Regions from separate parts of the Rossellomorea sp. H136 genome, predicted to be linked through region 2. Evidence: riboswitches for the same ligand, from Rfam matches in the RefSeq annotation. Region 2 holds a riboswitch; each other region holds the start of a gene.

Region 1 (2,204 bases), 360 kb from region 2:
TTTTTAATGATTTTCAATTAAAGGGAATATTCTTATAATGAATTATATAGTTCTTTAAAGAGAACAATGTTTTTTTATCACAATTCAATCATTTGTAATACTACGAACCCTTCTAAACCACTATGGTCCCAATTTTAACAATAGCTATAGGATTACTACCTATTTATCTAAACATATTCATTAGAAAAGAGAGAGAAACATTTTGATGAAATGAGGTGATGTAATGTATAAAAAAACATGCACACGCTGTACTCGACCATCCTTTAGTAGTACGGAAACTGGTTCCTGGATTTGCCCGAGCTGTGGGTTTGATATATCCAATCATGCATTCTATTATCCTAGCGATTACCAAAATATTAATGAAAAAGTCCTGCCACTTAGAAAAAAGATAGAAAGCTATAAACGTAGCATGTATTCTTAGTCATTCGACATATTCCATCCAAATCACCTGTGAATTCAAATAAAATTACCGTTATTAGTTTCAGTATGTCATAATTTAGGTTATTTTGTAGGAAAAAAGTGTAAATTAAATTGACGGAATTGACAAGAAACAACATACTAACAGGATATTTATTAGTATAATCTAATTAGTTCGAAGGGAATAGTCAGACAAAGGCAAACTTATTGAAAAATAAGGACGCAAAGTCACAGATCTAAGGTTAGAAAATAGGCATATCTTCGTGACTATAGGTAATATAATAGATTGAAATTTAATCAATAAGAAGGTGTGATTATTTGAAGACTACGATGGCTGGATTGCCTGAAATACATACATGTATTTTAGGAGGGTATTATATTGACAAATCGTGAACTTGATCTTGAATGGATGGAACTAATTAAACAAGCTTTAGACGCCGGAATTTCTAAATCAGAAATCAGGGAATTTCTTCAAAACCAGCCCCAGGAAGTGAAAACCGAGTACAAAGTGATTTAATATAAATAAAGTCTTGTGAATCCTTCGCAAGACTTTATTTATTGCCTAATTTCCACTTGTTAAATTCAATGAATTCCCTGAACTGCTCCTTGGTAATTCCAGAATCCATGGCTTCTTCTGCAATCTTAATCCACTCATGATCGATATTTTGATCTTCTGGTTGATCATGTAAAAGAGCGTCCATCGGAATTCCTAGGGCACCTGAAACTTTCTCAAGGAATTGGATAGAAGGGTTTTGTTGAAGGTTACGCTCTATTGAACTCAAGTATGACTTTGCAACGCCGGCTTTATCAGCAAGCTCTGTCATGGACATGCGTTTTTCTTGTCTGTATTTCTTGACTCTTTCTCCAATCATAGGGAACACCTACCTAAGAACTTCATATAAGAAGTCACAATATTAATACAATTATATCATAAACAGATAGTATGAATAACTTAATTTCATACAACTAAGTACTCGGCTTTGCAGTGGCCGGAATCCTTGGCTTCGATACCATTTTCTCACGGAACTCACGGATTAATTCTTCCCCCGAATATCCTTTTCGTACTAGGTCATCAAGGAGTAATTCTGCATATTCATTCCTCTGTTTTTTCAATTTCCCCTCAAACATAATACTGATATGCTCATCCATCTCTTTAATACAACGGATTGTAGTCATGAAAGCAGCCGGGTCATTGGCTTTATGGGAAATCACGACCTGGATTTCCAAATCTTCCTTACGTTGTTGAGCCTCTTGAAAGAACTCAATATATTCATTAGACAAGTACGTTTCGACAAGCCATGTACTCTGTCCATCCTCTTTATTAATAATCAGACCGTCCACTATCTCAAAGTCATGCAGTTTATCGTTCTCCACTACTTGCAGTGAAATAACTTTAAAGGTTTTCATGAACGAACATCTCCCATTTAAAGGTTTTATAAAATTATATCATAGTAGGAATTGTTTCCCTAACAAATTCCCCGAGGAAAAAAAGGACGAAAGATGCAATTTTGTGATTTTGACCCTGATTTTGATCAAAAACCGGGAAATCTCCCTAGGTGAATTTCCGAAATTCAAGACATTTTCGCCTCGAATTTCGGAAATTCACGATTTTACAAGATGAGACAGAAGATTGTAAGATGAAAACAGCTTAAGAGAAAGGAGGAAAAATTTCAATTGATCAACCAAGTGACCCTCGTTGGAAGACTGACCAAAGATCCTGAAACAAGAAAAACATTGGAAGGAAAATCGATACTTAACGCTACGATAGCTTTGAATCGTAACTACAA
Region 2 (2,204 bases):
TAGAAAAGAAACAAGAAGAAGTAGAAGGCAAGCTTGCAGAATTAGAGTCTACTAAAGCAAGTCTAGAATCTCTGAAAAAAGATCTTGATAGTCAAAAAGCTAAAAAAGCGGATTTATTCAAGCAGCTAGAAGCTCAGCAGGCATCTTTGGAAGTGGAGAAAAAAGATCTTCAAACTGAATCTGATGAGCTTTCTAAAATGGAACACCAGCTTGAAGGTGAAATCCAGGCTGAACAAGCACGTTTAGCGGAACTTGCACGCCAGCGTGAAATCGAACGCAAGCGTCAAGCGGAGGCTGAAGCGGCAAAAAGTGCAGCAGCACAACAACAAGCAACAAACAGCAGCGGCGGTTCTTCTCCTGCTGATACAGCTCCAAGTGCTCCAGTAAGTGCTGGTGCATGGACAGCCCCAGCTTCTGGAACGATTACAACAAACTTCGGCTGGGATGTATTAAACGGTAAGAAACGTTTCCACTATGGTACGGATATCGCGGCAAGAGGCAGTGTTCCAATCTCAGCAGCAGCTGATGGATATGTCATCAAGAGCCACTATAGCTCAAGCTATGGAAATGTCGTTTACATCACTCACTCAATCAATGGTCAAACGTTCACAACGGTTTATGCCCACATGGCTTCTTCATCAGTAAGCACTGGACAAGCAGTCAACAAAGGTGACAGAATCGGTTACATGGGTAACACAGGATATTCTTTCGGACAGCATTTACACTTTGAGCTTCATGCAGGTTCTTGGAATGCATCTAAATCAAATGCTGTAAACCCACGTCAATATATTAACTTTTAATTAGAAAACCCCGCCATGTGCGGGGTTTCTTTTATTGGATATCTTTATTTGGCCAGCATTACATTAATATGTAAGGAAATGGAATGGAATATTATTCTCATGACTGTTTTCATATCCTTTTCCTTCTAGTATAATGACAACTATATTACCTAAATATTAAAATAATGATTTGTATAGTCCTTCGTAAAGGCAATCTAATTGAAAGATTAGGACGCAAAACCACGGGTCTTCCATTTTTTATAATACAATAATGATCACCGGGTTCCCGAAAATAATGGATTACAATGAATACTAATTAGGACGTTTTATTAGTATCATTTTGCCTGCCATTCTGGTGGGATTTTTTTATCTATATGTCCATTATAGTAGGATTTGAATCTGTAGTAAGGATGATGATGTTGGAATCGACTGAATTAAAAAGGCAATTAAGAAGTTTTTGTAGAAGGAACCGTACTGCATTAAAGCATACCTATGTTGGTGAATATACAGCAGAAGAAATCAGTGAAATGCTTATCCAGAGTCTGGGTGCTGAAGAGGTTAAAAAAATTCTAGCCGATATTGATATAATCAATCGTCGAAACGGAGATACAGTTAAATATTTTATGCTTATTTTAGAGGGATTGAAAGCAGCATAAGAATACATAAAAACCGAATGCCGGTCTCGAATGGCATTCGGTTTTATTTATGTTTCAACAGTAGTGTGTAAGTCGGGGAGTACTCTCCTGCAGGTTGTAGGCAAATATCATTGCAAAAAGAAAAAGAGTATGGTTTAATAACCATATGCGTTATAAAACGTAATCATTACGATTAACAAAAAAGGAGTGAATCAAATTGGCTAAAAAATCAAAGGTAGTAAAAGAGAAGAAGCGTCAGGAGCTTGTTCGGAAATATGCAGATTTGCGCAGGGAGTTAAAGGAGAATGGTGATTATGAAGCGTTAAGAAAGCTGCCGAGGGATTCCTCACCGACACGAATAAATAGTCGTTGTGAAGTGACAGGGAGACCGAGGGGGTATCTCCGTAAATTTAAGATGTCCCGTATCGCTTTTAGGGAGTTTGCTCATAAAGGGCAGATACCCGGAGTCAAAAAATCAAGCTGGTAATCCACGAAACTATAAGGAGGAGTAAGAATGAAAAAAGAAATTCATCCTGAGTATCAACAGGTGGTATTTATGGACACGAACAGCGGTTTTTCCTTTTTAACAGGATCTACAAAAACATCCAATGAAACGATTGAGTGGGAAGACGGGAAAACGTATCCTTTATTAAAAGTAGAAGTAAGTTCAGACACGCATCCTTTTTATACAGGACGACAGAAGTTCTCAGATCGTGGAGGCCGTGCAGAACGCTTCTTGAAAAAATACAACATGAAATAGTGAATTTATTGCTGTCAGAAAGAATAGTTT
Region 3 (2,204 bases), 1.1 Mb from region 2:
TAATGGTCAAACATGGGAATCTCTTTATGCACACATGAGAACCGGATCGAGAAAGGTTAGCGAAGGAGATCATGTTAAACAGGGACAACCTATCGGTATCATGGGAAACACTGGTTATTCTTTTGGTCAACATCTTCACTTCGAGTTGCACAAAGGCAGGTGGGATATTAAAAAGAGTAAAGCTGTGGATCCATTAAAATATCTTTTGAAAGACCTTTCTCCATCATCTTCTCCAAGCTTATACACGGTAAAGTCCGGTGACACACTGTGGGAGATTGCTCAAGATAATAACCTATCAGTAAGTGAATTGAAATCCCTAAATGGGTTAATATCAGATGTCATCTACCCAGGAGAAAATTTAACTTTGAAAAATTCATCTTATGTGGGGAAGAGAGCTGAGTGTAGGGTATCAAAATTACGATTTTATTCCAGGCCATCGTGGGATGATAAATTTGTAGTGGATTATTTAACAGAAGGATATGGTTTTCCAATCATCGTAAGAAAATTGAAAGTGGATGATGCTTATCAATTTGAAGTGGAAAATTCAAAGGGTAAAACTTTCTATGTAACAGCCAATGAAAAATATATTCGTGTTGAATAAGTTTAATAATAATTACAGATAATAAAATAGAGCACATAGTAAAAACCTTCATAGCTTTTATGTTGCCTTCTCTAGAATACCTGGAGAAGGTCTTTCTTTTCCAATTTTTATACAAAGAACGAAGCAAGTAAATCATCTTGACCTCATAGAGGACGAGATGATTTATTTAGAAATTCTCTAATTTCATCAACTGAAATTCCTAGATTGCGAGCCTCAAAAATGAGTTCAATCCATTCTTGATCTAGTTCATTTTCACAAGTATTTGCAGTAGTCAATATATTACCCTCCTAAAATATGTACTATTCTAGGTAGCTCAGCCGTCATCGCTGTTTATTAACTTAGACCTGTAGCTTTGCGTCCCAATCTTTCGAAAGGTTTGCCTTTTTTCTAAAACTATACAACTATGTAAAATAATAGTACCATTACTGTTTAACGTAATGAATAAAAAAACAGAAAGTTCGACATATTTTTAGTTTTTGTCGCACTTCGAATGGAGTGTGGGGATATTAAATATTTAAACAGCAAATAGAATACGAAGAGTTAATAATGAACTCGATTTATATATCTCTAACCAATTAGTGTGTTTTTTTCCATTACTTAAATAGATTTTAAATATAATATTGAATACTTGTTCCCTATATAGCAAAATAAACCATCTTTTCGAAATTAAGCATCAAACCAATAATAATCATTACATATCCACCAATGAACAACCCCATTACGATAAACGGGATACAAAGACCGAGAGAATACGCAGTGATATTCAGAAATGTTTGTGTGGGGTTTATTGTTCCAATTTTACTAAAAGAAAACCCTATTACTAGTAATGATGAAAAAATTGTAAGTTTTTAAAATATTCTTCTAGGAATAATTTGACTTTTTTATGGTAAAAGAAGTAAATGTATGTTTAAATATTCCTAGGTAATAGGTAATGGATGGAAACATTACCTATACCTAGTGTAATTTATGGCCATATTTTACAGAAAAATTTTTAAGTGGTGATTATTGTAAAACGCAAAAATTACTTCATATTACTGTTAATCATTACAGTTATAGGAGCATACTTTTTAACTAGTAATCTCTCAAAGTCTAATCAAGTTCTGCCTTGGACGATTGAATACCTAAATGTAGATTCACTGGATGAATTTAATGGAAATAACATTAAGGTAGCCATACTTGATACAGGAATTGATATATCACATCCTGACTTAAAAGGTAAGGTAGTTAAAGAATATAACACTATCTCGCCTGGTAATCCTTCAATTGACGATTCAGGACATGGAACAGCAGTAGCTGGGATTATTGCAGCTATTGATAACCACATTGGGACTAAAGGAATAAATCCTCAGGTGAATTTATATTCTGTAAAAGTTGTAGATAAGAATGGACGAGGTAAGTTAGAAGATCTTATTGAAGGTATTGAATGGTGTATAGATCAAAATGTTGACATTATCAACATAAGTCTAGGGAGATCTCACGGTAATAAATCACTAGAGGCAGTAGTAGAAAAAGCAATAGAAAATGGAATTGTTATCGTAGCATCTTCAGGTAACAATTTTAAAGATGATAGCGATTATCCAGCTGCATATAAAAATGTTATTTC
Region 4 (2,204 bases), 110 kb from region 2:
ATGACAGTCAATGGACATCACCATGGCTCCATTCACAGAATGAAACAAAATGCAGCAGGTAATCCCGTTTTACAAATGCTTGTCGACTACCAGTCAAGCTATCACGGGGGCAATGGATGGATGAGGTTTGCAGAATTCGATGAAGCAGACGAGATGATTTCGTTTAAGACCTATTCCCCATGGGTGGATAAACTGCCGAGGCCGCAGAAAACGTATTTTGATGTAGCGTATTTAACGGGGGTGCGCGATCAATTCAAAGTACCATTTGATTTTGAAGAGCGTTTTGATTTTGTTGACCAGTGATATTTGGGTTTGGATCTGAATAAATACAAAAGCATGAATACATAATTTCATGCTTTTTTAATGCAAATCTATGCTCCGTAATCTCCTCAGAGTCAGAGTCAAAGCGATTGGCTTAAGCGGGCATCTATGGAAAGGGATGTAAGGATTATATGAAAGTAAACAAACTAATACTATATAGTATATTTTCTGCGTTTTCTTGAGTAAATAAAAACAACATCGTTATACATACCCATATGTGAGAATTTATGATCGGTGAATTTCAAACTATCTTTCCTTTCGAGATCAAGAATTTGGAAAAGGACTGGGTGGTTTTCGAATGGATTTTTGGTTTCGCAGAAATGGAAGAGTGACGAAAAAGCCATTTCATAGGCACATCGGTGTGGGTATCTAGTCAATTGAAAGTCAAGAAATCTTATTAGTATGAAGTGATTAGTTCCAAAGTGAGAAAGTTGTCGATAAGTATTTTTACCTAAAATATAGATTATTCTGATTTTTCTTATATAATGTAAATACAAGTAATATTTGTTAATATTTAGATTAATAGGGGGATGGCGAATGCCTGGATATTATATGAAAGAAATATGGACACCATTAAAGATAGTGGGGATTAAAATTTTTAAATCAGAAGAAAATAGTATCTTTATGAAGGTCCTCCAAAAACCAAGGAAACGTATTTTTTAAAACTAATATATTAAATACTTCTAAAACGCGTGCGATAAAGGCAAACCCATTGAAAAATGGCGACGCAAAGCTATAGGGGCTTAAGTCTACAAGATAATGCCAGCCAGTTACCGTGTACGCAAATATTTACACAAGTTAATCAAGATACTTTCCTGAATTTTTCCTTCATTAATATTTTAACAGATTTATGCCTTTTATTTTTCATCCCTTACCATGCTCCTCATGGTATTAAATTATCAAATGGCTCTCACCCTATCCCCTATTTTCTGTTATAGTAATATCAATGAATATTTCGACAATAACCGGAATGAAGGGACTGCCATTTTGATGACTAGTGCTTCTGTCATACTAATAGAATTTCTTGAAAATCATTCAGACGAATTTTTACATAATTGGCGTAAGAGTGTCGTCATTTCAGATAATGATCTATATAAAGAAGAAGTGTTGAACAATGGGGTTAAAATGTTTCAGTTAGTAAAGCGTGCCATTGAAACACCTCTCAGTGAACAGGAAATTACTTATCTCGCCTACAAGACCGCCCTGGAACGGGTAAACGCTAACGTGAATATAAGTGAGTTTGTCTATAACGTAAATGTCGGGAAAAGTATTATTATCAAATGGGTGAGTAATTCAGGAATTGAACTTCGGGAATTGCAGCCCATCATTGAAGAAATCAACGCGCTTTTCGACCGTTTTTCCTACTTAGCCGTTAGAAAATACACGGAAATTAAAGAACAGCAGCTTCAGGAAAAGGAGTTGTATATCGATCAAACCCATAAAGAGCGGCTGACGATCCTGGGACAGATGAGCTCAAGCTTCGTCCATGAATTCAGAAACCCCCTCACGTCGATCATCGGGTTTACCAAGCTCTTGCAAAACGGTTATCCAGACTTACCTTACTTGGATATTATGCAGCATGAGCTGGAGCAATTGAATTACCGGATCTCCCAATTCCTGCATGTGTCGAGAAAGGATTTGATTGAGAGTACCAGGGAAGAGATCATCCTTACAGAACATCTGGAAGAGACCATTGAATTTCTGTATCCGAGCCTTCTGGATGGTGATGTATCCATTGACTTTCAGTGCGATGCTGACATAAAGGTGTTGGGAAATAGGGATGAGCTTAGACAGGTCTTTCTTAACCTCATCATGAACTCCATTGATGCCCTTCAGGAAGTTGAGGGACAACGTCAAATCACGGTTTCATGCGAAGAAGAAGC

The links. Region 2 has a riboswitch for cyclic di-GMP ahead of ACYH0O_RS22045 (hypothetical protein). Riboswitches for the same ligand answer to the same signal wherever they lie in the genome.
Region 1: another riboswitch for cyclic di-GMP. It lies ahead of ACYH0O_RS23700 (anti-repressor SinI family protein); the one in region 2 lies ahead of ACYH0O_RS22045 (hypothetical protein).
Region 3: another riboswitch for cyclic di-GMP. It lies ahead of ACYH0O_RS16530 (anti-repressor SinI family protein); the one in region 2 lies ahead of ACYH0O_RS22045 (hypothetical protein).
Region 4: another riboswitch for cyclic di-GMP. It lies ahead of ACYH0O_RS22525 (histidine kinase N-terminal domain-containing protein); the one in region 2 lies ahead of ACYH0O_RS22045 (hypothetical protein).

Annotation. Positions count from the first base shown of each region.
Region 1 covers NZ_CM166371.1:4,734,413-4,736,616, reverse strand. Annotated here, with positions in the region: cyclic di-GMP riboswitch class I at 605-764, shown strand; gene ACYH0O_RS23700 (anti-repressor SinI family protein) at 797-934, shown strand; gene ACYH0O_RS23695 (helix-turn-helix domain-containing protein) at 969-1,289, opposite strand; gene ACYH0O_RS23690 (YwpF-like family protein) at 1,384-1,824, opposite strand; gene ACYH0O_RS23685 (single-stranded DNA-binding protein) at 2,092-2,204, shown strand, end outside.
Region 2 covers NZ_CM166371.1:4,369,948-4,372,151, reverse strand. Annotated here, with positions in the region: gene ACYH0O_RS22050 (murein hydrolase activator EnvC family protein) at 1-800, shown strand, start outside; cyclic di-GMP riboswitch class I at 979-1,070, shown strand; gene ACYH0O_RS22045 (hypothetical protein) at 1,154-1,435, shown strand; gene rpsN (30S ribosomal protein S14) at 1,632-1,901, shown strand; gene ACYH0O_RS22035 (type B 50S ribosomal protein L31) at 1,929-2,174, shown strand.
Region 3 covers NZ_CM166371.1:3,223,371-3,225,574, reverse strand. Annotated here, with positions in the region: gene ACYH0O_RS16535 (peptidoglycan DD-metalloendopeptidase family protein) at 1-601, shown strand, start outside; gene ACYH0O_RS16530 (anti-repressor SinI family protein) at 745-876, opposite strand; cyclic di-GMP riboswitch class I at 906-992, opposite strand; gene ACYH0O_RS16525 (S8 family peptidase) at 1,597-2,204, shown strand, end outside.
Region 4 covers NZ_CM166371.1:4,477,786-4,479,989, reverse strand. Annotated here, with positions in the region: gene ACYH0O_RS22530 (LamG-like jellyroll fold domain-containing protein) at 1-303, shown strand, start outside; cyclic di-GMP riboswitch class I at 1,014-1,099, shown strand; gene ACYH0O_RS22525 (histidine kinase N-terminal domain-containing protein) at 1,312-2,204, shown strand, end outside.